Parasedimentitalea psychrophila: one gene and its partners. The protein of the gene in region 2 binds, or shares a complex with, the protein of the main gene of each other region. Links are inferred from orthologs where the notes say so. Each region holds a gene or a part of one and is shown on either strand. Other genes may lie near its edges. The genes, in order: QPJ95_RS09680, accD and accC.

What was found.
Region 1: the proteins of accD (region 2) and QPJ95_RS09680 are in contact, whole or in part, in a solved structure (PDB 8UXZ), measured with the Escherichia coli proteins. The link is inferred for Parasedimentitalea psychrophila from one-to-one orthologs.
Region 3: the proteins of accD (region 2) and accC are in contact, whole or in part, in a solved structure (PDB 8UXZ), measured with the Escherichia coli proteins. The link is inferred for Parasedimentitalea psychrophila from one-to-one orthologs.

Annotation. Positions count from the first base shown.
Region 1 is NZ_CP127247.1:2,002,832-2,012,639, forward strand. The notes cover bases 5,299-8,176. They hold QPJ95_RS09680 (acetyl-CoA carboxylase carboxyltransferase subunit alpha), read right to left. Parts: upstream 7,280-8,176; coding sequence 6,317-7,279; downstream 5,299-6,316. Other genes in these bases: QPJ95_RS09670 (M48 family metallopeptidase), read left to right, coding at 5,299-5,401; QPJ95_RS09675 (GntR family transcriptional regulator), read left to right, coding at 5,472-6,122; QPJ95_RS09685 (LysE family translocator), read right to left, coding at 7,414-8,010; QPJ95_RS09690 (Lrp/AsnC family transcriptional regulator), read left to right, coding at 8,084-8,176. Outside these bases: QPJ95_RS09645 (class I SAM-dependent methyltransferase), read right to left, coding at 1-440; QPJ95_RS09650 (aminotransferase family protein), read right to left, coding at 918-2,315; QPJ95_RS09655 (aspartate aminotransferase family protein), read left to right, coding at 2,498-3,826; QPJ95_RS09665 (TIGR02300 family protein), read right to left, coding at 4,285-4,614; more of QPJ95_RS09670, read left to right, coding at 4,715-5,298; more of QPJ95_RS09690, read left to right, coding at 8,177-8,536; QPJ95_RS09695 (hypothetical protein), read right to left, coding at 8,732-9,328; QPJ95_RS09700 (L-malyl-CoA/beta-methylmalyl-CoA lyase), read right to left, coding at 9,401-9,808. UniProt on the Escherichia coli protein: Component of the acetyl coenzyme A carboxylase (ACC) complex. First, biotin carboxylase catalyzes the carboxylation of biotin on its carrier protein (BCCP) and then the CO(2) group is transferred by the carboxyltransferase to acetyl-CoA to form malonyl-CoA.
Region 2 is NZ_CP127247.1:1,417,210-1,426,950, reverse strand. The notes cover bases 6,931-9,741. They hold accD (acetyl-CoA carboxylase, carboxyltransferase subunit beta), read left to right. Parts: upstream 6,931-7,763; coding sequence 7,764-8,720; downstream 8,721-9,741. Other genes in these bases: QPJ95_RS06860 (bifunctional folylpolyglutamate synthase/dihydrofolate synthase), read left to right, coding at 8,827-9,741; QPJ95_RS06870 (CPBP family intramembrane glutamic endopeptidase), read left to right, coding at 6,931-7,703. In the rest of the region: gpmI (2,3-bisphosphoglycerate-independent phosphoglycerate mutase), read left to right, coding at 1-964; QPJ95_RS06900 (murein hydrolase activator EnvC family protein), read left to right, coding at 961-2,085; QPJ95_RS06895 (S41 family peptidase), read left to right, coding at 2,102-3,433; QPJ95_RS06890 (bifunctional transcriptional activator/DNA repair enzyme AdaA), read left to right, coding at 3,575-4,633; QPJ95_RS06885 (isocitrate lyase/PEP mutase family protein), read left to right, coding at 4,630-5,382; QPJ95_RS06880 (hypothetical protein), read right to left, coding at 5,379-5,756; QPJ95_RS06875 (DUF6478 family protein), read right to left, coding at 5,768-6,529; more of QPJ95_RS06870, read left to right, coding at 6,813-6,930.
Region 3 is NZ_CP127247.1:4,724,632-4,734,472, reverse strand. Bases 1,503-4,413 are described here. They hold accC (acetyl-CoA carboxylase biotin carboxylase subunit), read right to left. Parts: upstream 3,678-4,413; coding sequence 2,328-3,677; downstream 1,503-2,327. Other genes in these bases: QPJ95_RS22890 (PAS and helix-turn-helix domain-containing protein), read right to left, coding at 4,329-4,413; accB (acetyl-CoA carboxylase biotin carboxyl carrier protein), read right to left, coding at 3,687-4,184; aat (leucyl/phenylalanyl-tRNA--protein transferase), read right to left, coding at 1,635-2,270; QPJ95_RS22910 (DUF2155 domain-containing protein), read left to right, coding at 1,503-1,671. In the rest of the region: QPJ95_RS22925 (RidA family protein), read left to right, coding at 1-294; QPJ95_RS22920 (NADH:ubiquinone oxidoreductase subunit NDUFA12), read left to right, coding at 439-825; outer membrane lipid asymmetry maintenance protein MlaD, read left to right, coding at 854-1,306; more of QPJ95_RS22910, read left to right, coding at 1,330-1,502; more of QPJ95_RS22890, read right to left, coding at 4,414-4,865; QPJ95_RS22885 (ABC transporter ATP-binding protein), read right to left, coding at 5,090-5,845; QPJ95_RS22880 (ABC transporter ATP-binding protein), read right to left, coding at 5,916-6,671; QPJ95_RS22875 (branched-chain amino acid ABC transporter permease), read right to left, coding at 6,683-7,885; QPJ95_RS22870 (branched-chain amino acid ABC transporter permease), read right to left, coding at 7,890-8,912; QPJ95_RS22865 (substrate-binding protein), read right to left, coding at 9,058-9,841. UniProt on the Escherichia coli protein: This protein is a component of the acetyl coenzyme A carboxylase complex; first, biotin carboxylase catalyzes the carboxylation of the carrier protein and then the transcarboxylase transfers the carboxyl group to form malonyl-CoA.

The DNA of each region.
Region 1 (9,808 bases), 590 kb from region 2 along the record:
CCCGCGGGCTTCAGCCGTTTGGAAATGAAGTCGGTGATATGCCTCTGATGTTCTTTTGAGACCCAGCTGTAAACGCCATGCAGCGCGATAACGTCGAACTGCTGCGGCAGGCCGGGCGCGGCGCCAAAATCCTCAAACGAGCACTCATGGAAGTGAACATTATCCAGCTCGGCATCCTGTGCCAGATTGGCCGCGCCGGCCATATGGGCGGGATTGAAGTCCATCGCATGGAAGTCGATGTGAGGGTTGGCGGCGGCGAGAAGATTGGCGGAAAATCCTTGGCCGCAGCCCAGCTCACAATAGGTCAGGTTTGGCTGGTTCAGCCGATGATTGTGGCCTTGGGACAGGGCGCAAAAGCCCAAATGTGCCGGGGTCAGCTCGCGAAAGAAATCAGATGTATAGTCGATGTCGGCCACGTAGCCAGAAGTCCAGTCAGTCATGAATCGCCTTTTTAGTCAGTGGTGGTATTGCGGCGAATTTCACGAAAATTGTTGAGGAATACGTTAACGCGGAGGGTAAATGAGCCATGCCGCGCAATTGCTTGGAGTATTGGCGCAGCCAGGTTTTGCGATCAGGATGGTGTTGCCGCCATAACCGGGTCAGAGTTGGCGTCTCAGTTGATCTGCGGTGGTGTGTAAGTGAGGCGAGTGGGGGCTTTGCCCCCGCCGCGGCAAGCCGCGACTCCCCCAGGGTATTTTTAGCCAGATGAAAGTCGGATCAATCCGCGACAGGCCGGTGGCGCTGCATCTGAAATTCCAGATGGGCCTTGATGGTGGACCAGTCAGTGGCGGTGATGGAGTAGACCGCCGTGTCGCGGAGGGTGCCGTTGCATATGAAAAAAGCGCCCCGTCAAATTCGGGGCGCTTTGGTTGCGGCCTGCCGCCGCGGTGATGGCGGCGGCAGGAGAGTGTGATTTGTTAGCCAAAAACCTTGGTTAGGGCCTTATCAACGCTGTCGGTGATCTGATCGATGTCATCCGCAGTGGCAATCAGCGCCGGTGAGAAGCACAGCACGTTATTCTTGCCGGGAATTGAGCGGTTGGAGGCGCCGATGATGACGCCCTGCGCACCGCAATCACCGGTGACCTGAGCAATCTGCGCCTCGGTGACCGGGTCTTTGGTGTTGCGGTCGGTGACCAGTTCGAGACCCAGGAACAGCCCCTTGCCACGCACGTCGCCAATGATCCGGTGTTTCTCCTTCAGCGCCTGCAGGTTGCCCATCATGCGGTCGCCCATGGCGTTGCAATTGCCCAGCAGATCTTCGTCTTCGATGATCCGCATGTTTTCCAGCGCCGCAGCCGGACCGGCGGTGCAGCCGCCAAAGGTCGAGATGTCGCGGAAATAGCTCAGCGGATCGCTTGGATCGTCCTTGAACATGTCAAACACTGCCTCGGTGGTGACGCAGAGCGCGATTGCCGCATAGCCCGAGGCGACACCCTTGGCCATGGTGACGATATCCGGCTTGATGCCGTATTGCTGATAACCAAACCAGGTGCCGGTGCGGCCGACACCACAGACCACCTCGTCGATGTGCAGCAGGATGTCGTATTTCTTGCAGATCTCCTGCACCCGATCCCAATAGCCGGGCGGAGGAGTGATCACACCACCGCCAGCGGTCACCGGCTCTAGGCACAGCGCGCCGACTGTATCGGCACCTTCGCGCAGGATGACCTCTTCGATCAGGTTGGCCGAGGCGATGCCGTATTCTTCGCTCGACAGGTGATCCAGGCCCTGCTCGTGGTTGCGGTATTCCATGCAATGGGGCACCCGGATGAAGCCAGGGGCCAGTGGGCCGTATTGCATCACCCGTTCGTCCTGACCGCCCGCCGACATGGTGGCCAGAGTGCCGCCGTGATAGTCGCGGTCGCGGTACAGGATCTTGTGCTTCTTGCCGCCAAAACGCCGGTGGGCAATCTGGCGCACCATCTTGAACGCCTTCTCGTTGGCCTCGGAGCCCGAGTTGGTGTAATAAACCCGGCTCAGGCCCGGCATTTTCGAGATCAGTTTTTCGGCATAGAGCGAGCCGGGGATCGAGCCGGCAGTCTGGGCGAAATAGCACAGTTTCATCAACTGGTCATAGACCGCCTTGGCGATGCTTTCGCGGCCATAGCCGACGTTGACGGTCCAGACACCGCCCGAGACCGCATCCAGATATTCTTTGCCGTTCTGATCCCAAACCCGCATGCCCTTGCCCTCAAGGATGATGCGCGGATCATTGGTTTCAAACTGCTTGTGCTGAATCAGATGATGCCAGATGTGAGCCTTGTCGGCGTCGACGATGTGGCTGATGTCGTTTTCATTGAAGGTGCCATCCATGACAAATCCTTTCCGCGATTTGAGTGTTTGCATTGCGCTCAGGCGGGGCAGGCCGCCTGAGTCGCCTTGGATTCCAGAAACGCTAAAAACAGGGCGAGCTCTAGGTCCAGATTTTGACGAGCATTGTGTCCAGTGGCGCGCGGGCGCAGAATGCGGGCGACAGCCAGATGGAGAGTTGGATAATGAGTCACGTGTTTCCCCGCCATACCAAGGCGCAATTGCCCACCGCCGTTGCCGGTGATGGTTGCTATCTGATTGACGCGGATGGCAAGCGGTATTTCGATGGCTCCGGCGGAGCGGCGGTGTCTTGTCTGGGGCATTCTGACGCGGGTGTGATCCGGGCTGTGCAGGATCAGGCTGGAAAACTGGCCTTTGCCCATACCAGCTTCCTGACCTCTGAGCCGGCCGAGCAGCTGGCCGATCTGCTGATCGCCCATGCGCCGGGGGATCTGGAGCGGGTCTATTTTGTCTCAGGCGGCTCTGAGGCAACTGAGGCGGCGATCAAACTGGCGCGGCAATACCATGTGGAGCGCGGCGAACCGCAGCGCCGACATCTGATCGCCCGGCGGCAAAGCTATCACGGCAACACGCTGGGGGCCTTGGCGGCGGGGGGCAATGAATGGCGACGGGCGCAGTTCGCGCCGCTACTGATCGACATCTCGCATATTGCGCCCTGTTATGAATATGCCGACCGCGGCGATGGTGAGAGCGCTTTTGACTATGGCCAGCGGGTTGCCAATGAGTTGGAGGCGGAGATCCTGCGCCTTGGTCCTGATACGGTGATGGCCTTTATGGCGGAACCGGTGGTCGGGGCCACCTCGGGCGCGGTGCCGCCGGTTGAGGGCTACTTCAAACGTATCCGCGAAATCTGTGATCAATACGGCGTGCTGTTGATTCTGGACGAGGTGATGTGTGGCATGGGTCGTACCGGCCATCTGTTCGCCTGTGATGCGGATGATGTGGCCCCTGACATCCTCTGTATCGCCAAGGGCCTTGGGGCAGGCTATCAGCCCATCGGTGCGATGCTGTGCTCCAAGCAGATTTACAGGGCGGTCGAATCGGGTAGCGGGTTTTTCCAGCACGGTCATACCTATATCGGTCATCCGGTGGCCACCGCGGCCGCATTGGCAGTGGTGAGGGCGATGCTTGATCGCGGGCTGGTACAGCGCAGCGCCCAGATGGGTGAGAAGCTACAGTCCGCCTTGGTTTCGCGATTCGGTCAGCATCCCAATATTGGTGACATTCGCGGTCGGGGGCTGTTTCGCGGGGTGGAACTGGTCGCGGATCGCGAAACTAAGACGCCGTTTGATCCAAGTCTGGGGCTGGCCAAGAAAATTAAGAAGGCGGCCTTTGAGGCTGGGTTGATCTGTTACCCGATGTCGGGCACCCGCGATGGTGTGCTGGGCGACCACATCCTGCTGGCTCCGCCGTTTATCATCACGGATGAGCAGATCCTTGAGGTGGTGGATAAGCTGGAGCTGGCGATTGGTCAGTGCCTGCCCAAGGGGTGATTGCGGAGTGAGGTATCGGCCCGTTCGTTGCCCGGCAAATAGCCGGGCGGCGACAAAGGTTTCGAATTTGGGTTTTTTGGTGTTTCAAGCCAAGTTGAACTGGCCAGGCTAGATTTTACAGGGACCAAACTTTTACAGGGACCAGACTTTTTGGATGTCCAGTGACAGTGCCTGTAAAGGTCCCCGGAGGGTATCGATCCATATAAAATAAGAAAGGTTGGTGGAGCCTAGGAGGATCGAACTCCTGACCTCCTCGCTGCCAGCGAGGCGCTCTCCCAGCTGAGCTAAGGCCCCAACCTGTTCCGTTTGACGTTGCCGTCTTGCGGTGTGTGGCTGATTTAAGGGACGATGGCGCATACCGCAAGCGGAAAATGCGCCACCATCCAAGCTTTTTTTCGAGGCGCTGAAAATCAGCTGTTCGGGTCGAAAAAATGCACTTCTATACCGCTAGAAAACGATTAAGAATCGTCATCGTTTGCGGCGACATCGGCGATTTCTTCGAGAGGCACAGTATCTTCGTCCTCGTCGTCATCATCCAGAACATCATCGCCCAGATCGATATCATTTGTATCGTCATCATCCAGCACTGTGTCGTCGGCGCTGGTGCCTTCTTTGGCTTTCAGGGTTGCCGCATCTTCGGCATCCGCTGCCATCATCCGGCTTTTTCCGGTTTCCGGTTCCATCGCTTCCCCCGTATAGGGGCTGACGATCGGAGACTTGTTCAGGTCGTAAAAGCGCTTGCCGGTGGTTGGGCAGATGCGCTTTACGCCCCATTCTTCGTTGGGCATGTGTATCCCCTTGATTTATGCATGAGTCGTATCGACGATTCCGGTGACGTGCCATATGAGATGGGAACTGTCAAAGGCTTTAGTCCATTAAGGGGTCCGCATGGCCGACCATCACCTGCCCGGAGCCCCTCCGGTTCCGCTGACTTTGCGCCGCTCGCCGCGGGCGCGCCGGATCAGCTTGCGGATCTCGGCGCTGGACGGGCGGGTGACGCTGACGCTGCCAAAATCACTGCCCGAAGGGGACGCGCTGGCCTTTGCCGCCGAGAAGGAAGACTGGATCAGAAGCCATCTGGCCAAGCACCCTGAGACCGTGGCGGTGCAAATGGGGAGCTGTCTGCCCATTGATGGCCGGGATCGCCGCATTGTCGCCGCCAAAGGCAAACGGGTGCTGGTCCGCGAGGATGAGATCGAGGTGCCCGGTGATCGGCCGGGGCGGGTGTTGCAGCGGTTCTTGCGTGAACTGGCGCGGGACCGGCTGGCGGCCGCGTCGGATCACTATGCCGCAACATTGGGCCGCTCCTATAGCCGTATCACCCTGCGCGACACCCGCTCTCGCTGGGGCTCCTGCACCTCGGATGGCGGCTTGATGTATTCCTGGCGGCTGATCCTGGCGCCGCCAGAGGTGCTGCGCTACGTCGCCGCACATGAGGTGGCGCATCTGGCGGAAATGAACCACTCAGCCGCATTCTGGGCCCAGGTTGAGCATCTCTACGGCGACTATCAGCCGCCCCGCCGTTGGTTGAAAGCCCAAGGCGGCGGCCTGCACCGCTTTCGGTTCGACCTTTGAGCAGGCCCGGGGCCGCAGATCTTTGATCAAGGGTGGTTGACGGAGCCTGTGTTTGTGATCACATGGGTGAATGATGGTATCTCCCCGCCCTTCAGATCAGTCCACCTCCGCACATGAACGGGTTTACCGCGCCCTGCGCACCCGGATCATGCATGGCGAGATTGCGCCGGGGCAGGCGCTGACCCTGCGCGGCATTGGCCGCGAGTTCGGCGTCTCCATGACCCCCGCCCGCGAATCGGTGCGCCGACTGGTGGCCGAAGGGGCGCTGTTCCTGTCCTCGTCGGGGCGGGTCTCCACCCCGGAGCTCAGCAACGAGCGAATCGAAGAGCTGGCGGCGTTGCGGGCGCTGCTGGAGGTCGAGCTGGCCAGCCGGGCGCTGCCCCGGGCGCATATGGCGCTGATCGACCGGTTGCAGAGCATCAACATGGGCGTCGCCGAGGCGGTGTCGAAACGTGATGCTGTTGGCTATATCCGCTCGAACCTCGATTTTCACCGCACCCTGTATCTGCGCGCACAGGCGCCGGCGATGCTGGCCATGGCGGAAACCGTCTGGCTGCAGCTGGGCCCCACCATGCGGGCGCTATACGGGCGCCTGCGCCGCACCGAACCACCCCGCAATCACAAATTGATCATCGCCGCACTGAAGGCCGGCGACGAGCCGGGATTGCGACTGGCGGTGCGCTCAGACGTGACCCAGGGGCTGCGGATGCTGGCAGGGTAGGGCAATTATCTCAACCGGGTCTCCCGCCCGTCGCCGATCTGCTGCCGCAGACAGGCCTCCCGTTGGGCCCGGCACTGCGCAAAGCGCAGCGCCGCTCGCCATTGATTTCTAAGGTGGTGGGTGCCGGATAAGGTGGCGAGCTCTTCTGTTGCAGCGTCACCCTTCCGGGCGCACGCTGCAACGGCGAACTCAGATTATGCTGCCAGACCCTTGGAGCCAAGATCCAGATATTTCTGCTGACGATCCTTGATGAGCGCCGGACCGTCCAACGGTTTCAGCTCGTTCAGCAACTGCTGGATGGTCTCACCAACGGCCTGGATTGCGGTGTCTGCATCCCGGTGGGCGCCGCCCTTGGGCTCCGCAATGATGTGATCGACAACACCCAGTTCAGCTAGGTCGGTGGCTGTCAACCGCAGCGCCTGCGCCGCCTCGCGCATTTTCTCGGCGTCTTTCCACAGGATTGAGGCGCAGCCTTCGGGGGTGATGACCGAATAGACCGAATGCTCCAGCATCGCCACGCGGTTGGCCGAGGCAAAGGCCACCGCGCCGCCTGATCCGCCCTCGCCGATGATGATCGACACCAAGGGCACGCCGATCTGCAGGCAGGTCTCGGTGGAGCGCGCAATGGCTTCAGACTGGCCACGCTCCTCGGCGCCTTTGCCAGGATAGGCACCGGGGGTGTCGACCAGGGTGATCACCGGCAGGTTAAATTTGTCCGCCATCTGCATCAGCCGGATCGCCTTGCGGTAGCCCTCGGGCCGGGCCATGCCAAAGTTCCGCTCGATGCGGGATTTTGTGTCACTGCCCTTTTCGTGGCCAATCACCATGACCGGCTGATCGTTGAACCGGGCCAAACCGCCCATCACCGCCAGATCATCGGCAAAGTTGCGATCACCGGCCAGCGGGGTGAATTCGGTAAACAGCGCCTTGATGTAGTCTTTGCAATGAGGCCGCTCTGGATGGCGCGCCACCTGGCATTTGCGCCAGGCGGTCAGATCTTTGTAAAGACCCTCAAGCAGTTGCCCGGCCTTGAGGTCCAGAGCCTTGGCTTCGGACTCGATGTCCATCTCTTCATTGGCGCGCGCCAATGCGCGCAACTCTTCCGCCTTGCCTTCGATTTCGGCCAGGGGTTTTTCAAAATCCAGATACTGGGTCATATAGCCTCACACGCGCGGAATTTCCCGATATATGGCCTTACCTGCGGTCAGATGCAACTCAGCAAGGTTTGAAATTCGCGCCCGTGGCAGATCGCCGGGCATTGCCCAACCTCATTCGGCGGTCTGTCGCAGTCTTATGCGGGCCAGATCACCGGGTATAGCGACGCCACCAACAATATGGCCATGGTCCAGTTAAACGCGCTCAGGCGGCGCGGGTTGGTCAGGATCTTGGCCATCTGCTGCCCCAGCACGGTCCAGGATCCCACCGACGGCAGGTTGATGGCGCCAAAAACAGCGCTCACCAGCAGGATTGCGGCAATGGTCTGATCCGGGGTGTAGGCACTGATGGCGGTCAGTGCCATCGCCCAGGCCTTGGGGTTGACCCACTGAAACGCAGCCGCCTGCAGGAATGTCATCGGCCTGCCCTGTTTGTCGCTGGCGCTGGCCGGACTGGCATGGGCGATTTTCCAGGCCAGCCACAGCAGATAGGCCACCGATCCGGTCTTGAGCACGGTGTAGCTGGCTGGATAGGCATCAAACAGCTGCACCAGCCCAACGCCAACCATCAGCACCATGAACACAAACCCCAGCGCCACGCCCAGCATATGCGGAATGCTGCGGCGAAAGCCGAAATTGGCCCCCGAAGCCATCAGCATCAGATTGTTGGGCCCCGGAGTGATCGAGGATACGAAGGCGAACAGCGCAAGCGCCAGGAAGAGATCATAAGTCATGGCGGCATATTTGTGATGTTTTTGGCCAAATGTAATTGCGTTTTACTGTGACTTCCGTCAAATTTTGCAACAAATGGCGAAAATAGATCATATAAACCAGCAAATATTGCGCGAGATGTCCCGCGATGGCCGCATCAGCAATCTGCAACTGGCCGACCGGGTCGGCCTGTCGCCCTCGGCCTGTCTGCGCCGGGTGCAGGATCTGGAGCGCGCGGGCATCATCACCGGCTATCGCGCGGTGCTGGATCGCCAGGCGATGGGGGTCGGCTTCGTCACCTATATCGGCGTTGGGCTGGGGGAGCATACCAAAGACGCGCAGATGGCGTTTGAACGGGCAATGGATGAGGCACCTGAGGTGGTGGAATGCCACAATATTACCGGCACCATCGAATACCTGCTGCGGGTCGAATGCCCGGATTTGCCCAGCTACAAACGGTTTCATACTGATGTATTGGGAACCTCGCCTTATGTGACGGCGATCACCACTTATGTTGTGATGGGGTCGTCCAAAGATCTGCGTGCCTGAGTGTGGCGCATGGCTGTTTTTGAGTATTTTCGGCAAAAAGAAACATTTGGCTCCAGGGCGCCATAATTCTCGTTGCTAAAAATACTCATCTTGCCCCGCTGCGACATAGACCTTCGTTGAGGTGAGTGGGGATGACGTCGCCGTCGCCGTCTGCTTTGGCGAGGTTGCCGCTTATCGCTGGCGGATTTGGTCTGGCTAGGGCGCAGGCAGCAGCGCCTGTGTCGCAATCTCGGGCGAGGCTAGCACCGGGACGTCAGTCTGTATCATCCCGGCCGCCCCTGCCATCGAGGCCTGCGCCAGAACCACGCAGCCATAGCGCTGCTGCGTCAGTGCCTGTTCAATGTCCGCGGCCAGAGCCTGATTGAAGCTGGCCGTCTGGCCGGCCTCAAACAGCGGCCAATGCGGTGCCAGTTGCAGGCAGGTCAACTGAGGGTCAGAGCGGCCAAAGGCACGCCGCAGCAGCGCTTGGGAGGGCTGCGCCGTGCTGTCGAGGCAATAGGCCAGCAACACCGGCCCACCGATCAATGCGGCCTGCATCATCATCGGCCAGTCGATGCGGATGGCGCCGGCCGCCTCGGCCACCGGGCCGATGGTGGTGCAGCTGCACAGAACCGGCGCCTCAGCCGCCTTGACTGCGGCGGCAATTTCTGCGGCCAGTCTGTCGTCAATTCCGTTTTGGGCGCGCGCCAGCCAGTCCGGGCGCACCACATGATGCAGGTCGGCTTGCGGCGCCAGCCTGTCAAAGGTGGCGCAATGCACCTTGGCAGTGTGCAGAAGGGTCAGATCGGTCATGTGGTTGGGGTCCCTTGCGGTGCGTGCAAGCACGCACCCTACATTGATCAGACTGGACTGCGGTGAGGCAGTCTAGCCACCTGATATCAGCTCGGACTGGGCGACGATAACCTCGGCCTGTTTGATGCTGGCAATATCCACCAGGCGACCCTTGTAGACGGTGGCGCCTTCGCCCTTGGCCTTGGCGGTCTCCATCGCAGCCAGGATCTCGCGGGCTTCGATGACGGCAGCATCGGAGGGGGTGAAGACCTCGTTTGCCAGCGCGATCTGCCTGGGGTGGATGGCCCATTTTCCGACCATGCCCAAAGTGGCCGAGCGCAGCGCCTGGGCGCGGAAGCCTTCGTCATCGGAGAAATCGCCAAAGGGGCCGTCCACCGGCAGCACGCCGTGGGTGCGGCAGGCGGCAACGATGGCGACCTGTGCCCAGTGCCAGGGGTCGGACCAGTGTTTTTGACCTTCGTGCAGCATATAGTAGTTTTC
Region 2 (9,741 bases):
TGCGATGGATCGTGACAACCGCTGGTCGCGGGTCCGTCAGGCCTATACGGCGATGATCAAGGGCGGCGGCCGTTTTGTGGCGGATGCCAAGGCGGCGGTGACGCTGTCTTATGAGCAGTCTGAAACAGATGAATTCATCTCGGCCTCGGTGGTGGGGGAGTACCCGGGGGCGCGGGACGGCGACGGGTTTTTCTGTCTCAACTTCCGCGCCGACCGCGCGCGTGAGATCCTGGCGGCGATTGGTCAGCCGAGGTTTGAGGCCTTTGACACCGGCAGGCGGCCGAAACTGGCGGCTTTATTGGGCATGGTGGGATATTCGGATGATCACAATAGCTACATGACCGTGGCCTATCCCAAGGCGGTGATCGTCAATACTCTGGGGCAATGGGTGGCCAAACAGGGGCTGCGTCAGTTCCGCCTGGCCGAGACCGAGAAATACCCGCATGTCACCTTTTTCCTGAACGGCGGCAAGGAAGCGCCCGAGCTGGGCGAAGACCGCTTTATGCCAAAATCACCCGATGTGGCGACCTATGATCTGCAGCCGGAAATGTCGGCCCCCGAAGTCACCGCCAAGTTTGTCGAGGCGATTGAGGCGGGTTATGATTTGATCGTAACCAATTACGCCAACCCCGATATGGTGGGGCATACCGGCGATCTGGCGGCGGCGATAAAGGCCTGCGAGGCGGTGGATCAGGGTCTGGGTCAGGTCATTGCGGCGCTGCGAGACGCTGGCGGTGCGATGCTGGTGACCGCGGATCACGGCAATTGCGAGGTGATGGTCAATCCGCAAACCGGTGAGCCGCATACCGCTCATACGTTGAACCTGGTGCCGCTGGCTCTGGTGGGCGGGCCGCCGGGGGCCAGATTGCGCGACGGACGTCTGGCCGATCTGGCGCCGACGCTGCTGGAGCTGATGGGGCTGGATCAGCCTGCGGAGATGACCGGTGAGAGCCTGCTGAAATGATGCGGCGCGCGGTCTTTCTATTACTCTGCCTGCTGGGGCAAGCGGCTGTTGCCGCCGAGGATCCGGCCACTGCGGCCCGCGCGGCCAGCACGCAGCTGGAAGCGGCGACCCTGCAGTTGCAGGCGGCTGACAGCGCGCGCGACCGGGTTAAGGCGCTGACCGAAACCGTGCGCGCCTATGAGGCCGGTTTGGCTGCGATGCGGGATGGGTTGCGCCGGGTGGCGCGGCGCGAGGCACAGCTGGTTGCGCAATTGCAGGCGCGCCAGGATGAGGTGGCTGATCTGCTGGGGATTTTGCAGACCATCGAGACCTCGGCGCCGCCTGTGCTGCTGCTGCATCCTTCGGGGCCGCTGGGCGCTGCCCGTTCGGCGATGATGCTGGCCGAAGTCACCCCGGGACTGCATGCTCGTGTCGAGGTGTTGAAACGGGATCTGGAGGAGGTGCAGACCCTGCGCCTGCTGCAGCAAAACGCCGCCGACACCCTGCAGAGCGGTTTGGCAGGGGTGCAACGGGCGCGCGCCGAGCTGTCGACGGCGATTGCCGACCGCACCGACCTGCCGCGCCGGTTTGCCTATGATCCGGTGCGCACCTCGATCCTGATTGCCTCGACTGAAACCCTGCAGGGGTTTGCCAGTGGGCTTGCCAATATAGTTGAGGGTGAAATCGCCGAAACCAGTGCTGATATCAGCGCCCAGCGGGGCCAGGTGCCGCTGCCGGTGCAGGGCTTGGTGTTGCGCGGTTTCGGAGCTCAGGATGCGGCTGGTATTTCGCGCCCTGGCCTGTTGATCGCGGCGCGACCTCGGGCGCTGGTCTCCTCTCCCACCGCGGCAACCATCCGCTATCGCGGGCCGCTGCTGGATCTGGGCAATGTGGTGATTCTTGAACCGCAATCTGACATGTTGTTTGTGCTGTCGGGACTGGCCGAGGTTTTTGGCGAGGCGGGGCAAGTGATACCCAAGGGGACACCTGTCGGATTAATGGGTGGCGCAACACCGGAAATCGGTGCGATATTGTCACTAAGCGGTGATGGGGCTGGAACTGACCGGACAGAAACGCTCTATATAGAAGTTAGACTGGATGATACTCCCGTGGACCCTGAGATTTGGTTCCGTACCGACTAAGGATGGATAAAAGCATATGAAAAAGTTTGCGATGGCAGCTGTCGGCGGAACGCTGGCAGGAATCCTGGCGACCACCTATGTGGCGGGACCGCTGCTGGCACAGGAAGACGCCCGCGCGGCTACCGTGTATGAGCAGTTGGACCTGTTTGGTGACATTTTTGAGCGCATCCGCGTGCAATACGTGGAAGAGGTCGATGAGACCGAGCTGATCGAAGCGGCCATTGGCGGCATGTTGGCCTCGCTTGATCCGCACTCCAGCTATCTGTCGCCCGATGACGCGATGCAGATGCGGGTGCAGACGCGCGGCGAATTTGGCGGCTTGGGCATTGAGGTCACTCAGGAAGAGGGCTTTGTCAAAGTGGTGTCGCCGATGGATGGCACCCCGGCGGATGAGGCTGGCATGGAAGCCGGCGATTTCATCACCCACGTCGATGGCGAAAGCGTGCTGGGCCTGTCGCTGGATGAAGCGGTGGATATGATGCGTGGGCCGGTGGGCTCCGAGATCATCATCACCGTGGTGCGCGAAGGCGAGGACGAGCCGTTCGACGTGTCGATTATCCGCGACACCATCAAGCTGACAGCAGTGCGGGCGCGCACCGAGGGCTCGACCGTGGTGCTGCGGATTTCCACCTTCAACGATCAGACCACGCCGAACCTGATTTCCGGGTTGAGAGAACAGATTGCTGAGGCCGGCGGTATTGATAAGGTCAATGGCGTGGTGCTGGATCTGCGCAACAACCCGGGTGGGCTGCTGAACCAGGCAATCCGGGTCTCGGACGAGTTCCTGGAGAGCGGCGAAATCGTTTCGACACGGGGTCGCAACCCGGAAGACGGCGAACGGTTTAACGCCACGCCTGGCGATCTGGCCGAAGGCCTGCCAATTGTGGTGCTGATCAATGGCGGATCGGCTTCGGCCTCTGAAATCGTGGCCGGCGCCCTGCAGGACCATCGTCGCGCGATCATCGTCGGCACCAAGAGTTTTGGTAAGGGATCGGTGCAGACGGTGATGCCGCTGCGTGGAGACGGTGCCATGCGCCTGACCACAGCGCGCTATTACACCCCATCGGGCCGGTCGATCCAGGCGCTGGGTGTTTCGCCTGACATCATTGTCGAACAGCCACGCCGCAGGCCGAATACCGAAGAGGACGAGGCGGCAACCGCACGTCGTATGCGCTCGGAAGCGGATCTTCGCGGCAGCCTGAACAATGACAGCCTGTCCGAGGACGAAATCCGCCAGATCGAAGAAGATCGCGCCAAGGCTGAAGCTGCGGCTGATCTGCGGGATGACGATTATCAGCTGGCCTATGCCATTGATGTGCTGAAAGGGCTGTCAGCGCTGGCAAAATAAGCCGGACAGAATGCTAAAAGAACAGGGCCGTCCCGTTGGGGGCGGCCTTTTCTGTCTGCCGGTCCAAAATTTCACTTCACAATTTACATCGACGCCCGATTTCCGGCGACGGGTCGGCACTGCATTGGCTATCACTGTGGCATGATGTTTGATTTGCCAGAATTCACCACCCTGTATGACGCGCTGGTGGCGCGGGATGAACGCTTTGATGGGCGGGCCTATGTCGGGGTGACCTCGACGGGTATTTTCTGTCGGCTGACCTGCCCCGCGCGCAAGCCCAAGCCCGAGAACTGCCGGTTCTTTGGCTCGGTTGGGGCCTGTATCGACGCTGGCTTTCGGGCCTGCAAACGCTGTCACCCGCTGGCCCCGATGGCCGCTGCCGATCCCCTTGTTGATCGCTTGCTACAGGCGCTTGAGGCCCGTCCCGGATATCGCTGGTCTGAGGATGATATCGGCGCCATGGGTTTGGATGCCTCAACCGTGCGGCGCAGTTTCAAACGGCACTTTGGCATGACCTTTCTGGAAATGGCCCGCCAGCGCCGCCTGCGGCAGGGCTTCACGGCGCTGAGCGCCGGCGACCCGGTTATTGCGGCGCAGATTGACGCTGGTTTTGATTCCGCCAGTGCCTTTCGCGCCGCTTTTGCGCGGTTGATCGGGCAATCGCCGGGACAGTTCAACCGCGATGCCCTGCTGCTGGCCGATTGGATCGAGACGCCGCTGGGTTCGATGATCGCAGTCAGCTGTCGCCATGCGCTTCACTTGCTGGAATTCATCGACCGCAAGGCCCTGCCGCGAGAACTGGCCAGGCTGCAGCAAAGCAGCAACGGTGGCCTTGGCTTTGGTCGCCCGGAGCCAACCGCACAGGTGGCCGAAGAGCTGGGCCGGTTTTTCAGCGGGGATAGCGCGTGTTTCGCGACGCCACTGGCGCTGAATGGCACCGCATTTGAGCAGCAGGTCTGGGGCGCCCTGCAGCTTATTCCAGCCGGTGAGACCCGCAGCTATTCGCAACTGGCGCGCGACATTAGCCGACCCTCGGCGGCGCGGGCGGTGGCGCGGGCCAATGGTGCCAACCAGTTGGCGTTGATCGTACCCTGTCACCGGGTGATTGCGGCGGATGGATCGCTGACCGGATATGGTGGCGGATTGTGGCGCAAGCAGCGGTTGATAGAGATTGAGCAAAGATATGGAGACGCAAAGTGAGTGAACAAAGCAAAAAGGCGCAGGATTTTGCAGCGCTGCATGTGCCCGGAGACCCTTTGGTGCTGTATAATATCTGGGACGCGGGCAGTGCCGCTGCGGTGGTCAAGGCGGGTGCGGTTGCGGTCGCCACAGGCAGCTGGTCGGTGGCCGGGGCACAGGGTTACGGCGATGGAGAACAGCTGCCACTGTCGCAGCTGGTGCAGATTGTCGAGCGGATCGTACAAACCGTCGAGGTGCCGGTGAGTGTCGATTTTGAAGGTGGCTATGCGGTGGCTGGTGCAGCGCTGACGGGCAATGTCGCGCAGATCGTGGCGGCTGGCGCTGTGGGGCTCAATTTTGAGGATCAGATTGTCGGTGGCACCGGGCTGTATGGCATCGAAGAGCAATCTGAACGTCTGCGCGCCGTCCGCGCCGCGAGTGCCGATTTGTTCATCAATGCGCGCACGGATCTGTTTCTGAAACAGCAAGACACCAGCCGGCATGCTGAGCTGATGGAGGAGGCGATACAGCGGGCCAGGGCCTTTGCTGCGGCGGGAGCCAGTGGGTTATTTGTGCCGGGGCTGGTGGATCTGGAGCTGATTGCCCAGATCTGCAAGGCCAGCCCGCTGCCGGTCAATGTGATGATGCGCACAGAGGCAATGACCCGCAAATCCGTGGCCAGGGCCGGTGTGGCACGCTGCAGCTATGGGCCGCAGCCCTTTGTTCAGGCGATGCAAACCCTTGCCCAGACCTATCTGGCGCTGAGCTAGTTGGTTTCCAGACAATGACGGCGAAAGGCGCGTTTCAGCATGTCGAGCTCGGCGCGCAGAAGCGTGACCTCAGCCCGCAGGTCATCGGCTGCCGCCTCTCCGGCAATCAGGGTGAAATCACCAAGTTTGCGGTCCGAGGCGGCGTCATAAATGACAAAACTGTGGACGCCATCCGCCACCGCGTGACTGGGCACAAGAACCTGCAAGTTCCACTCGCTGCCAGTGCCGCCTTCTTTCAGCATCACACCGTCGACCAGTTGATCCAAATAGCGCACCTGAATATCAGGCCGGGCTCCGGTGTCCGGCGCATTGGTGATCCGGCCTTCCCAGATGCCAGTGTGAAAGCGGATTTTGCTCAGCGACAGCTCGCTCATTTTGGTGGTCCTCAAATAGCGGCGCGGTGGTGGCGCGAGAAGGTGAGATCGCGCAGGATCACCTGGTTCATGTCGGGGGTTTCAAAAATCAGATCAAGCCAGATTTTTTCAATTCGTTTTTCATTGAGGCGGGAATAGGCCAGATCAAATTCGACCAGGGCAGAGGCATCACCCAGCGGCAACTCACGCACCAGCTGTTCGGTGTTGGGGCCATGTTTGATGTTTAGGCGGACAAAGATTTCCTGCGGTTTTTCGGTCTCGATAATGCTGTCGACCCGCAGCAGATGCTGGCGCGTCATGCCCTCGGCGGCCTCGGGAGGCAGCTCGATCACCAGTGACAGAAACGACCCGTCAAACTGGAACACATCCATTCGCAGGCCAAAAGGGGCCAGATCCTGTTCCCGTGTGTTGCGCAGCTGGCGCAGGGTCAGCTCAGAATAGGTGCAGTCGTGGAACAGCTGTACCTCGTCGCCCAGCTTGGATTTGGAGGCGGCGGAAGACAGGCCAGGTTCAGCCAGCGGGCCACGCCACAGAGCGGGGCGCCAGGACCAGTCGGTGCCATGGGGTTTGGGGAAAAAGGAGGATCCGATCTGCGGCAGCGCCAACCGTCCTTCGGCCACATGGATCAAACGATCCAGATGGGCGCGCAATTGACGCGCCCGATTGCGTTGCGCTCTCAGCTCACTCAACGGAGCAAGCTCTGCCTGCCGGGCATTCTGGCGCCAATGGCTCAAGGCACGGTGGTGAAACAGTCGGTCCAGTATCCTGCCCATAGTGCCCTCAAATAGATCAGCGGACGTTTTGCCCTGTTGATTGCCCGCAATGTAACGCTTGTTAACCAAGCCGGCAATTCGCTTTCTTAACTGGGGTCAGGGATTTGCGCCACCGCTCCGCTGAGACCGAAAGCCGCTGCGGCCGCGCTGCCCCACCCGCCAACTTGTCTTTGCGGCTAATCCTGCCTACCGTTCAGCATGAAAATCCTTACAAACGCGCCCGACCATGCCGCAACTGGATCGGTGATGACCTGCACTCCGCCCGTGGACCGGCGCCGCACATATGCCAGATAACCGCCGCTACGCCGCCCAAGAGGCGCTGGTGTCCGGCGCCCGCAACCGGGCTCAGCTGTGGCGGCTGATCCTTGGGCTGCTGGTGATCATCGGGGTTGGGTTTCTGCTGTACTCATTGGCCTATAGCCTTTTGGCCAGCCTGTTTCCCGGCCCCTGGCTGGCTGGGTTGCAGGACGGATCGAATCCGCCTGCCATGCTGGCGCTGCTGGGGGGATTTGGCTTTGTCATCGTTGGCGTCACTGTGGCGGCCTGGCTCATGCAGAGACGTTCCTTATTCAGTATCACCGGCTCACCTCGGGCGATGGCCCGGCAATTCGCACAGGTCAGCCTGTATCTCATGGCGCTGGCCGGGGCGCTGCTGCTGTTGCCGCCGTACCAGATGGGGGCGCCGATGGTTGCCAATCTGCCGGTGCTGACCTGGCTGGCCCTGTTGCCGCTGTCCGCCGCGGCGCTGTTGGTGCAGACCGGAGCCGAGGAAATCCTGTTTCGCGGCTATCTTCAGCAAGGGCTGGCGGCGCGTTACCGTCAGCCGCTGATCTGGCTGGTCGTGCCGTCACTGCTGTTTGCTCTGGGCCATTATTTGCCTGCCGAAGCCGGGGAAAATGCGGTTCTGATTGCCATTTGGGCGGGGGTGTTTGGCATTCTGATGGCTGACCTCACCGCCCGTGCCGGCACCATAGGCCCGGCAGTCGCGGTGCATTTCTTCAATAACTTCACCGCATTATTGCTTTTTGCCTCGCCCAGCAGTCTCAACAGTCTGGCGCTTTATCTGCTGCCATATGAGATGTCGGACGCCGCGGCATTGCGGCCCTGGCTGGCGGTGGACTTTGCCCTGATGGTCATCGGCTGGCTGGTGGCGCGCCTTGCGATACGCCGCTGATTGCAATTGCCGTCGTGTGGCCTTATCTGGGAGGTCAAACTGCCCCAGCAGAGGCCTGCTATGAACTGGATTACCAACTACGTCCGGCCGCGGATCAATTCGATCTTCTCGCGCCGCGAAGTCCCCGAGAACCTGTGGCAGAAATGCTCCGAGTGCGGCACCATGCTGTTTCACCGCGAGTTGAGCGACAATCTGAATGTCTGCACCAACTGTGATCACCACATGGCGATCACCCCTCGGGCGCGCTTTGATGCGCTGTTCGACGGTGGCATATTCACCGAAATCGAGGTGCCGATGCCGGTCGCCGACCCGCTGAAATTCCGCGACCAGAAACGATATCCGGACCGGCTGAAGGCGGCACAGAAAAAGACTGGCGAAGGCGAAGCGATGCTGATCGCCGAAGGCGAAATGGGCCGCACTCCAATTGTTGCCGCGGCGCAGGACTTTTCGTTCATGGGCGGCTCGATGAGCATGTATGTCGGCAACGCCATTCTTGCGGCAGCCGAGCGGGCGGTTGAGTTGAAGCGGCCCTTGGTGCTGTTTTCCGCCGCTGGCGGCGCCCGGATGCAAGAGGGTATCCTGGGTCTGATGCAAATGCCGCGGACGACCATTGCGGTGCAGATGCTGAAACAGGCGGGCTTGCCTTATATCGTCGTGCTCACTCACCCGACCACCGGCGGCGTCACCGCGTCTTATGCAATGCTGGGGGATGTCCATATCGCCGAACCCAATGCGCTGATCGGCTTTGCCGGCGCCCGGGTGATCGAACAGACCATCCGTGAAAAACTGCCCGAAGGGTTCCAGCGGGCTGAATATCTGCTGGATCACGGCATTCTGGACCGGGTCACCAAGCGCACCGATCTGCGCAAAGAGCTGATCACAATTATCCGCATGCTGATGGGCCTGTCGCCGCAGATCGTTGGCGATCTGCCGGCCCCGGACAAGTTGGACGAGGCAACCCCGGACGCCGGAAGTGACACCCGGGACGCCGCAAAAACCGAAGCCGCCGCACCTTAGCGGCGTTACTCAGACTTTCATGCGCACATAGCCGCCTTGTTTTGCCGCCTGCCCGAAACGGTGGGCGGTTTTTCCGTAAGCGACCTGTCACAGGGATTTGCCTCCAATGACCCAAGCCTCCTCTGATACCATCCTGACCCGCATGATGGCGCTGCACCCCAAACTGATGGACCTGACGCTGGGCCGGGTCTGGCGGCTGCTGGCGGCGCTGGACAATCCGCAGGATAGGCTGCCACCCGTCATCCATCTGGCTGGCACCAACGGTAAGGGCTCGACACAGGCGATGATCCGCGCCGGGATCGAGGGCATGGGGAAGTCCGCCCATGCCTATACCTCGCCGCATCTGGCCCGGTTTCACGAACGGATCCGGCTGGCTGGTGAGTTGATAACCGAGGCGCATCTGACCGAGATTCTGGACGAATGTTATGAAAAGAACGGTGGTGAAACCATCACCTATTTTGAGATCACCACCGTGGCCGGCCTATTGGCCTTTGCCCGCACCCCGGCGGATTACACCTTGCTTGAGGTTGGCCTGGGCGGCCGGTTGGACGCCACCAATGTGATTGCAGCACCGGAACTGACGGTCATTACACCAATCTCGATCGACCATGAACAATTCCTCGGCGATACTCTGAGCAAGATCGCCACCGAGAAAGCAGGCATCCTCAAACGCGGCGTGCCCTGCGTCGTTGGTCCTCAGCCTGCGGAGGTGATGGAGGTCATCGAGGCCACCGCGGCCCGGCTTGGCGCGCCGCTGATCGCCCAGGGCCAGCATTGGCACGTCACCCAGGAACACGGGCGCCTGGTGTTTCAGGATGAGCGCGGCTTGCTGGACCTGCCGTTACCGGCGCTGCTGGGCGCGCACCAGATCCAGAACGCCGGCGCGGCTCTGGCTGTCCTGCGTCATCTCGGCGCCGATGATACGGCCTGCGAAGCGGCGATGACAAACGCGGTCTGGCCCGCCCGAATGCAGCGCCTGAAAACCGGCCCGTTGGTGCAATCCGCACCCGAGGCCGAGCTG
Region 3 (9,841 bases), 3.3 Mb from region 2 along the record:
GTGGCCGGCGGGTTTGTTCATGTTGCGGGCACCGTCGGGCAGGGCGATGGGGTGGTTGCGCAGTGCCAGTCGGCTCTGGCGATCATCGGCAAGGCTCTTACCGATGCCGGTAGCAGTTTTGAACAAATTGTCAGGATAAATTATTACCTGCCCGACGCCCAGGAATTTGACGCCTGCTGGCCGGTCCTGGCCAAGACATTTGGGGAGAACCCACCTGCGGCAACCATGATCGAATGTGGGCTTATTGATCCCAAGTACCGGATCGAGATCGAGGTCACGGCGCTGGCGCCTTGAAGCAACACTGCAATACCCCCTGAATCCTGCCTGGCCGTGGGAAAATGCGCACATCCGTGACCTTGCGAGCCATTGGAGATCGTGCAGCATCTGGACCTCGGATGCAAACTGCGTCATATCAAAGGGGAATTTACGGAGGCATCCATGTCAATCCTAAGCACTCTTCTGCGCGCCGTCACCTGGTGGAACGGTCAGACGCTGAACACACAGCTCTTCACTGCCCGCAAGGGGATCAAAGTTGGCGACGATGATCAGGGCAATGTGTATTATCACAATGCCGATGACAGCAAACGCTGGGTGATCTTCAACGGCGAGATCGAGGCCACGCGCATCAATGCGGACTGGCACGGCTGGCTGCACCGGACCTTTGATGAACTGCCGTCAGAACAGCCACTGGTCCACAAGGACTGGGAAAAGCCGCATCAGGAAAACCTGACAGGTACGGCAATGGCTTATGCGCCGCAGGGATCGATTCGCCAGGCCGGCGAACCGGCAGCGCGCAGCGATTATGAGGCATGGGTGCCGGAGTAACATCCGGCCCCGGTAGAGGCGCAACACAATGTCCCACAACACTACCGAAGTTCTGGTCGGCGGCGTCGTTCTGGCCGCAGCAATTGGCTTTGCGGTCTATGCGGGACAGGCGACGGGTCTGTCGCAATCCGGCGCAGATTATAGGCTCAACGCCTCGTTCCGCTCTCTCGAAGGTGTCGGCGTTGGCACCGATGTGCGTCTGGCCGGGGTCAAGATCGGCACTGTGACCGATGTTGAACTGAACCCGCAGACCTATCGCGCGGACACCCGTTTTTCAGTGCAGCAAGGCATTGATATCCCCGACGACAGCGCCATCGTGGTGTCCTCCGAGGGGTTGTTGGGCGGGAATTTCGTGGAAATCATGCCCGGCGGATCGCCGTTCAATTTTGAACCGGGGGACGAGATCGAAGACACCCAGGGTGCAGTCAGCCTGATTACCCTGCTGCTGAAGTTTGTATCCGGCAGTGGTGAGGACTCGTGAAGCCATTTTTTTCCGGCCTGCTGATGCTGGCCTGGGGGCTGGGCGCCCCGATTTGGGCGCAGGACAGCGCTGTCTCCGCCCCTGGGGCGGTCGTGCGGGGGCTGGACAAGGTCAACGGCCATACCGTGGATGCCAATATCCCGAGCGGTGGCAGCGCCGAACTGTTCGGGCTGTTGGTGACACTGTCAGAGTGTCGCTACCCGGCGGACAATCCCACCGGCGATGCCTATGCGTTCCTGACTATTCGTGACCCGGACAGCGGAGCGGTGCAGTTCGAGGGCTGGATGATTGCCTCCAGCCCGGCGCTGAGTGCGCTGGATCACAGCCGTTATGATATCTGGGTTCTTCGCTGCAGCAATTCCTGAGCCGTCGGCACCGCTGGGGCGGTGAAGTCGGCCTTTAGCAGTAGCGCATCGCGCAGGAGCCGCTGATAGGCGGCCCGGCTGATCTCGACCCCGCCCAGCGAGGCGAGATGCGCGGTGAGAAACTGGGTGTCACACAGGGTGAACCCAGCTTGATTCAGGCGATCTATCAGGTAACACAGGGCAATTTTGGAGGCATCGCGGCGGCGTGAAAACATGCTTTCGCCAAAAAACGCGCCGCCCAGGGTGACGCCATAGACACCGCCCGACAGCTCTCCGTCTTGCCAGACCTCGACGGAGTGGGCTTTGCCCATCTGGTGCAACTCAACATAGCGGGCATGGATGTCGGCATTGATCCAGGTCTCGGCGCGGTCGGCGCAGGCGGTCAGAACGGCCGCGAAATCCTGATTTATGGTGATCTGATAGTCACCGCGGCGCAGTCGGCGGGCCAGAGAGCGCGACATACGAAATCCGTGCAAGGGCAAAATTCCACGCCGCTTGGGATCGACCCAGAAAACCTCCGGATCATCCTGATGCTCGGCCATGGGAAAGACCCCGGATGCATAGGCCAACAACAGTAAGTCAGCTGTCAGCCCTGTCATCGCAGGACCCTGATGGTGGTTGTAGGGTGCGTGCTGGCACGCACCGCTACGGTGGTTTTAACTGGCAAGGTTATCGTCAAGCCAACGTTCCAGCCAGTGAATGTTGTAATTGCCAGACTGGATGTCAGGCTCGGCCAGCAAGGCGTCAAACAGCGGCACCGTGGTGTCAACCCCATCGACAATCAGCTCGCCCAGAGCCCGGCTCAGGCGGGAAATTGCCTCGTTGCGATCGCGGCCATGCACGATCAGTTTGCCGATCAGACTGTCGTAAAAGGGTGGGATTGAATAACCGTCATACAGCGCTGAATCCATCCGCACACCCAATCCGCCGGGGGCGTGGTATTGGGTGATTCTGCCGGGGCAGGGGGCAAAGTTAGGCAGTTTCTCGGCGTTGATTCGCACCTCGATGGCATGGCCATTGATCGTCAGATCGTCCTGACCAAACGACATTGGCAGGCCTTCAGCGACGCGAATCTGTTCGCGCACCAGATCAACCCCAAAGATCGCCTCTGTGACCGGGTGTTCCACCTGCAGGCGGGTGTTCATCTCGATGAAAAAGAACTCGCCGTTCTCATAGAGGAACTCAATGGTGCCGGCGCCGATATAGTTGATATTGGCAACCGCGTCGGCGCAGAGCTTGCCGATTTTGGCGCGTTCTTCTGCGCTGATGCTGGGGCCGGGGGCTTCCTCGAATACCTTTTGGTGGCGGCGCTGCAGTGAGCAATCGCGCTCGCCCAGATGTACGGCCTTGCCCTTGCCATCGCCAAACACCTGAATTTCGATGTGACGCGGCGTGGTCAGGTATTTCTCGATGTAGACTTCATCGTTGCCAAAATTGGACTTGCCCTCGGCGCGTGCGGTTCGAAAGGCCATTTCCATGTCCGCAGCGGTTTTGGCCACTTTCATGCCCTTGCCGCCGCCACCAGCTGTGGCCTTGATGATAACCGGATAGCCGATTTCAGCGCCAATTTTCTGCGCCGCTTCCAGGTCTGGAACGCCACCTTCGGAGCCGGGAACACAGGGAACACCCAGCGCCTTCATAGTGTCCTTGGCGGTGATCTTGTCGCCCATGGTGCGGATGTGCTGCGCGGTGGGGCCAATGAATGTCAGGCCGTGGTCTTCGACGATCTGCACAAAATTGGCGTTTTCCGACAGGAAACCATAGCCGGGGTGGATCGCCTGCGCACCGGTGATTTCACAGGCCGAGATGATGGCCGGGATCGACAGGTAGCTGTTAATGCTGGCTGGCGGCCCGATACAGACCGATTCATCGGCCATCCGCACATGCATGGCATCGGCGTCGGCAGTAGAGTGCACCGCAACGCTGGCGATGCCCATTTCGCGTGCCGCGCGGATCACGCGGAGGGCGATTTCGCCGCGGTTGGCAATCAGGATCTTGTCAAACATGTCAGATCCTTACTCTATGATGACCAGAGGTGTTCCGAATTCCACAGCGGCGCCGTCTTCGACCAGAATGCGCTTGACCGTGCCGCCCTTGGGGGCCGGAATGTGGTTCATCGTCTTCATCGCTTCGATGATCAGCAGGGTATCGCCTTCGCTGACCTTGGAGCCGACTGAAATAAAGGCTGGCGCGCCGGGTTCTGCCTGGATGTAGACGGTGCCGACCATCGGAGAGGGCACGGCGCCGGGGTGGCTGGCAGGGTCGTCAGACAGCGCCGCCGCCGCAGGGGCCGCTGCAGGGGCCGCAGCCGCAACAGCGGCCGGAGCCGCGGCAGGCACCGCAACCTGAACCGGGGCCGACATGACGGTGATCTTGCGAGAGACGCGCACATTCAGGCTGTCGTCATCGCCGTAATCCCGTTTGACCTGCAATTCGGTCAGATCGTTGTCGCGCAGCATTTCGGCCAATGCCTTGATAAAGGCTACGTCTGCTTCGTGAGATTTGTTTTTCATTTGATCCTCAGCCGGTTCCCTATGGCCTGCTTGCAGCATAGGCCGAATTTTTACGCGCTTATAGGGCAAGCTTGCCCGCAATGAAAGCACCCTAACCAGATGCTAACATGGGACCTTGCGCTCCGTTTTGCAATTGGTCTCGATCTACAGCGGCATACCAGTCAGTTTGGCCACCAGTTCCGGCAGCTTGCGGGCGGCAAATTTCTTCAGCAGATGCGCCCGATGGGTTTCGATGGTGCGATAAGACAGGTTCAGTTTGGCACCGATTTCCTTGGCGGACAGCCCATGACAGGTCAGGATCGCGACATCCCGTTCGCGCGGAGTAAGAGAGACCACCGGTCGGTCTTCCGAAATATCCGCAAAAGACCAGATTCCGGCGCGAAACGGATGCTCAGGGGTGAGCGAGCGGCCGCGCACACGGCACCAGAACAAATCCCCCGACAGCCGCCGCATGATGCGTTCATCATCATATCGGCCGGCCTGAACATCATCTTGCTGCAAGCGGGTGCCGATACGGTCAAAATCCTCGCGGCTGGGGTAAAGCTCGGCGATCTCGATGCCAATAAAGGCCTCCGGGTCGTCGCCAAAGGTCTCGGCGAATTGCAGATTGCAGCGCCGGATGATGCGCTGTTCCAGTTGGGCGAGCCCGATGGGGGCGTGGTCAAAGGCGATATCACTCATGGCGGCATGTGTGGACTGATTGTCGAGAAAATTAAAGCCGTCTATAAGAATGAGCAGGATTACTGTCTAAATGGACCAGCGCCAAACCCGTCGAATTGCAACGCAGGCAGAGCCACTGTTGGCCGCTGTCCATTTTGATGTTTGCAGATTGAAAGGGCCACCTCCAGACGGAGGCAGCCCTTAAATTGCGGTGTATTGACGAGACCTATGACAAGGAGAACTTTCTAAATCGCCAAATACTCTGCTCGCAATTCCTCGTTTTCCAGTACCTCGGAGGCCAGCCCGTCAAACACGATGCCGCCGGTGTCGAGGATCACGGCGCGGTCAGCCAATTTCAGCGCCCGCACTGCGTTCTGTTCAACGATAATGGTGGTGATGCCCTGTTCCTTGATGTGAATGAGGGTCTTTTCGATCTCATCGACAATCACTGGCGCCAGGCCTTCATAGGGTTCATCCAGCAACAGCACCTTGATGTCGCGGGCCAAGGCGCGGGCAATCGCCAGCATTTGCTGCTCGCCCCCCGACAGGGTGACGCCCTCTTGCTTGCGGCGTTCTCCCAGACGCGGGAACATCTGGTACAATCGGTCAAGAGACCAGCCGATTGGCGGTGCGATCTGCGCCAGTTGCAGGTTTTCCTCGACAGTCAGCCCGGCAATGATGCGGCGATCCTCGGGGACCAGCGCCAGACCGACGGCCGCGGCCTGATAGGCGGCCATGTTGTGCAGCGGCTGGTGATCCAGCCAGATCTCGCCCTTGTTCAACTGAGGATCGTCCATCCGGGCGATGGCGCGCAGGGTTGAGGTTTTGCCCGCGCCGTTGCGGCCCAACAGGGCGAGGATCTCGCCCTCGTGCACATTGAAGGAAATACCCTGCACGATATAGCTTTCGCCGTAATAGGCATGCATGTCCCAGACCGACAGAAAGGCCGGAGCGGTGGTCGCCTGATTGGCGTTCTTGGAGAAATTGGGTTTGACGTTCATAGTTATTTCCTTTCTCACTCAACCAATTCAAAAACCGGTGTCCAGTTTTCGGGGTGAATGACGATGCTCCCTAGGCTTGCTCACCGAGATACGCTTCGCGCACCAGAGGGTTGCCTCGGATGTTTTGCGGATCGTCTTCGACCAGCGGCCTGCCTTGGGCCAGAACGGTGATCCGGTCGGCCAGCGAGAATACCACATGCATGTCGTGTTCAATGATGGCGATGGTGATGTCGCGCTCGTCACTGATTTGTTTCAACAGGTCGATGGTGTTGTTGGTGTCAGCCCGCGCCATACCGGCAGTGGGTTCATCCAGCAACAAAAGCCGGGGCTCTTGCGACAGGCACATGCCAATCTCCAGCCGGCGTTTGTCACCACGGGACAGGGCGGCGGCATGCATATGCCGCTTGTCCGCCATGTTCATCTCTTCCAGCATATGCTCGGCTTTCTCAATGACATCCCTTTGGCCGAGCACCGAGGTGATGGCGTTCATCTCAAACGCCCCGTCGCGCTTGGCAAAGCAGGGAATCAGCATGTTTTCCAATACCGTCAGATCGCCAAAGATCTCCGGCGTCTGGAACACTCGGCTGATGCCCATCTGGTTGATCTCATAGGGGGCGCGTCCCAACACTGATTTGCCATCGAACATCACCGATCCGGTGTCCGGGATCAGCTTGCCCACCAGCACGTTCAGCAGGGTGGATTTACCGGCGCCGTTGGGGCCGATGATGGCATGGACCGAGTTTTCCTTGACGCTGAGGTTCACATCCCCCAGCGCCTGGAGCCCGCCGAACCGCTTGTTGACGCCTTTGACTTCAAGAATTCCCATCTTGTGTCTCCTTATTCCGCAGGTTCGATTGTGCTGGTGGGCTTGTTATTGCCCGCCTTTTTACGACGTACCCAGTTGGCGATGCGTTGGCCGCCTTCGACCAGGCCACCGGGCAAGAACACCACAACCAGCACAAACAGAATGCCCAGCGTCATGTGCCAGCCTTTGCCGACAAAGGGGTAGACCAGTGTGACCAGCAGATCCTCCAGCCCATCGGGCAGCGCGCCGAACCAACCGTGCAATACGTTTTCGTTGATCTTGGAGAAGATGTTCTCGAAGTACTTGATGAAACCTGCGCCCAGAACCGGACCGATCAGGGTGCCGGCGCCGCCAAGAATGGTCATCAGCACCACTTCGCCGCTGGCGGTCCATTGCATCCGCTCGGCGCCTGCCAGCGGATCCATCGAGGCCAGCAGCCCGCCAGCCAGACCGGCATACATGCCGGAGATCACAAAAGCGGCCAGGGTGTAGGGGCGGGTGTTCAACCCGGTGTAGTTCATCCGCTGCTGGTTGGATTTCACGGCGCGCAGCATCAGCCCAAAGGGTGAGCGGAAGATGCGGATCGACAGGTAGAAAGCCGCCAGCAGGATCAATGCGCTGAGGTAGTAGCCAGCGTTGAACTGGAACGCCCAGGGGCCGACCACCATTTCAAAGGTCGAGCGCATTTCGAGACCAAACAGGCTGGTCACCGGGATCGAGCCGTCAGCCGTCTGCGACACACCTAAGATCCGTGGGTCATTCAGGGTCAGTTGCAGACCGGTTTCACCATTGGTGATCGGGGTCAGCACCGAATAGGCCAGATTGAACGACATCTGTGCAAAGGCCAGCGTCAGGATTGAAAAATAGATCCCCGAGCGCCGCAGCGAGATATAGCCGATCAGCAGTGCAAAGAGCCCCGCCATGGCCACCGACAACATAATGGCGGGGATGACGTTCATGCTGAGCAGTTTGAACATCCAAACCGCTGAATAGGAGCCGACACCCAGAAAGGCGGCGTGGCCAAAGCTGAGATAGCCAGTGAGGCCAAACAGGATGTTGAAGCCAATGGCGAAGATGCCAAAGATCACAAACCGCTGCATCAGATCCGGGTATCCGGCGTTGAATTGTGCCAATCCGCTGTCCGTCGGGAACGGGTTCAGGATAAAGGGGGCCAGCATCGTCAATGCGGCGACAAGCAGCAGCATTGAGGTGTCGTTTTTGTTCATTCCGAGCATGTTCTTAGTCCTCCATCACGCCTTTGCGGCCCATCAGGCCTCGGGGACGTACAAGCAGAATGATGATTGCCACCAGATAAATGATGATTTGGTCGATGCCGGGGATGATTGATTTGATCTCGTTCATCGAGGCAAAGCTTTCGAGAATTCCCAGCAGGAAGCCGGCCAGCACAGCACCGGGCAGTGAGCCCATGCCGCCAACCACCACCACCACAAAGCTGAGCACAAGGAAATCCATGCCCATGTGATAGTTGGGTGAATTGATCGGGGTATACATCACCCCGGCAAGACCCGCGACGGCGGCTGCGATGCCAAACATGATGGTGAACCGCTTGTCGATGTTGATGCCCAGCAGGCCCACGGTCTCGCGGTCGGCCATGCCAGCGCGCACCACCATGCCAAAGGTGGTGAACTGCAGGAACGAGAAGATGCCGCCGATAACCAGCAGGGAGAAGAAGAAATAGACAACCCGCCAGACCGGATAGACGATATCCATGCCGATGATGGCACCGACATTGATAATCCCGCTCAGCACCTCGGGGGCAGGGGTCTGGATCGGGTTGGCGCCGTAGAAAAACTTGATCACTTCCTGCAGCACGATGGCGAGGCCAAAGGTCACCAGAATCTGATCCGCATGGGGGCGTTTGTAGAAGTGTTTGATCAGCCCGCGTTCCATCGCATAGCCAACAAAAACCATAATAGGCACGGCAAACAGGATCGCCAGTGGCACCGCCCAGTCAATGATTACTCCACCCGTCTCAGGGCCGAACCAGGCCTCGACATAGGGGGTTTTCACCTTCAGCGCATTGCCGAGAAAATCGGTCTGGGTTTCATCCACCGTTTCAAAGCTGATGTTAAGAAGCCGCTGGACGGTGACGGCGCAGAAGGCACCGATCATAAACAGGGCCCCGTGGGCAAAGTTCACCACGCCTAGCGTGCCAAAAATGAGTGTCAGTCCCAGCGCGATCAGCGCATAGGCAGAGCCCTTGTCGAGCCCGTTCAAGATTTGCAATAGGATTGCGTCCATAGCCCCCACCTTTGGGTTTGTCGTCTGGTCTGTATGAGAGTCCGGCGGCCTCGGGGGGGGTCCCCCGTGTCGATCAGCTAGATCCGGCGGCCGGGTGAGAATGGGCCGGGCGCAAGTGTTGCGCGCCCGGCCCGGTCAGATGGCCTTAGCCTGCGTTACAAGTGCCCAGGGCACCGCCTGCAAACATCGGGTGATCGATCGGGTAGGTGACCTGAGCCGCCGGAGTGACTTCGACAACTTCAAGAAGGTCGAACTCGGAGGTTGGGTTCTCTTTCCCGCGCACAACCAGCACGTCCTTGAAGCACTGGTGATCGCCAGCACGGTACAATGTTTTACCATTGCCCAGACCGTCGAACTCAAAGCCTTCGAGAGCTTCGCCGATACCACATGGGTTAAAGGTGCCCGCGCGTGTTGCAGCATCTGCATAAAGCAGTGTCTGGCAGTAAACGGTGTGCGCCGCCTGGCTTGGTGGGAAGCCGTATTTGGTGCCGAAGGATTTAACAAATGCCTTGGAGGCATCATCCTGCAGCGACCAGTGCCAGTTGGTGGATCCGTGGATGCCCTTAACGTTGGCACCAGCACCTTTGGCCATCAGCCGCGAGTACAGCGGCACAACGATCTCGAACTGCTTGCCGTTGACGATCTTCTCGCGCAGGCCAAACTGAACTGCGTTGGTCAGCGAGTTCACCATGTTGCCGCCGTAGTGGTTCAGAACCAGAACATCGGCGCCTGAGTTCAGCACCGGAGCGATATAGGATGAGAAGTCAGTCGAGGCGAGCGGGGTGCGCACCTTGTTGACTGTGTTCCAGCCCATCGCTTCGGTTGCAGCTGCGATCGATTCTTCCTGGGTCCAGCCCCAAGTGTAGTCAGCCGTCAGGTGATAGGCGTTGCGGTCGGTGCCATAGAGGCCCTTAAGCACTGGCGCCAGC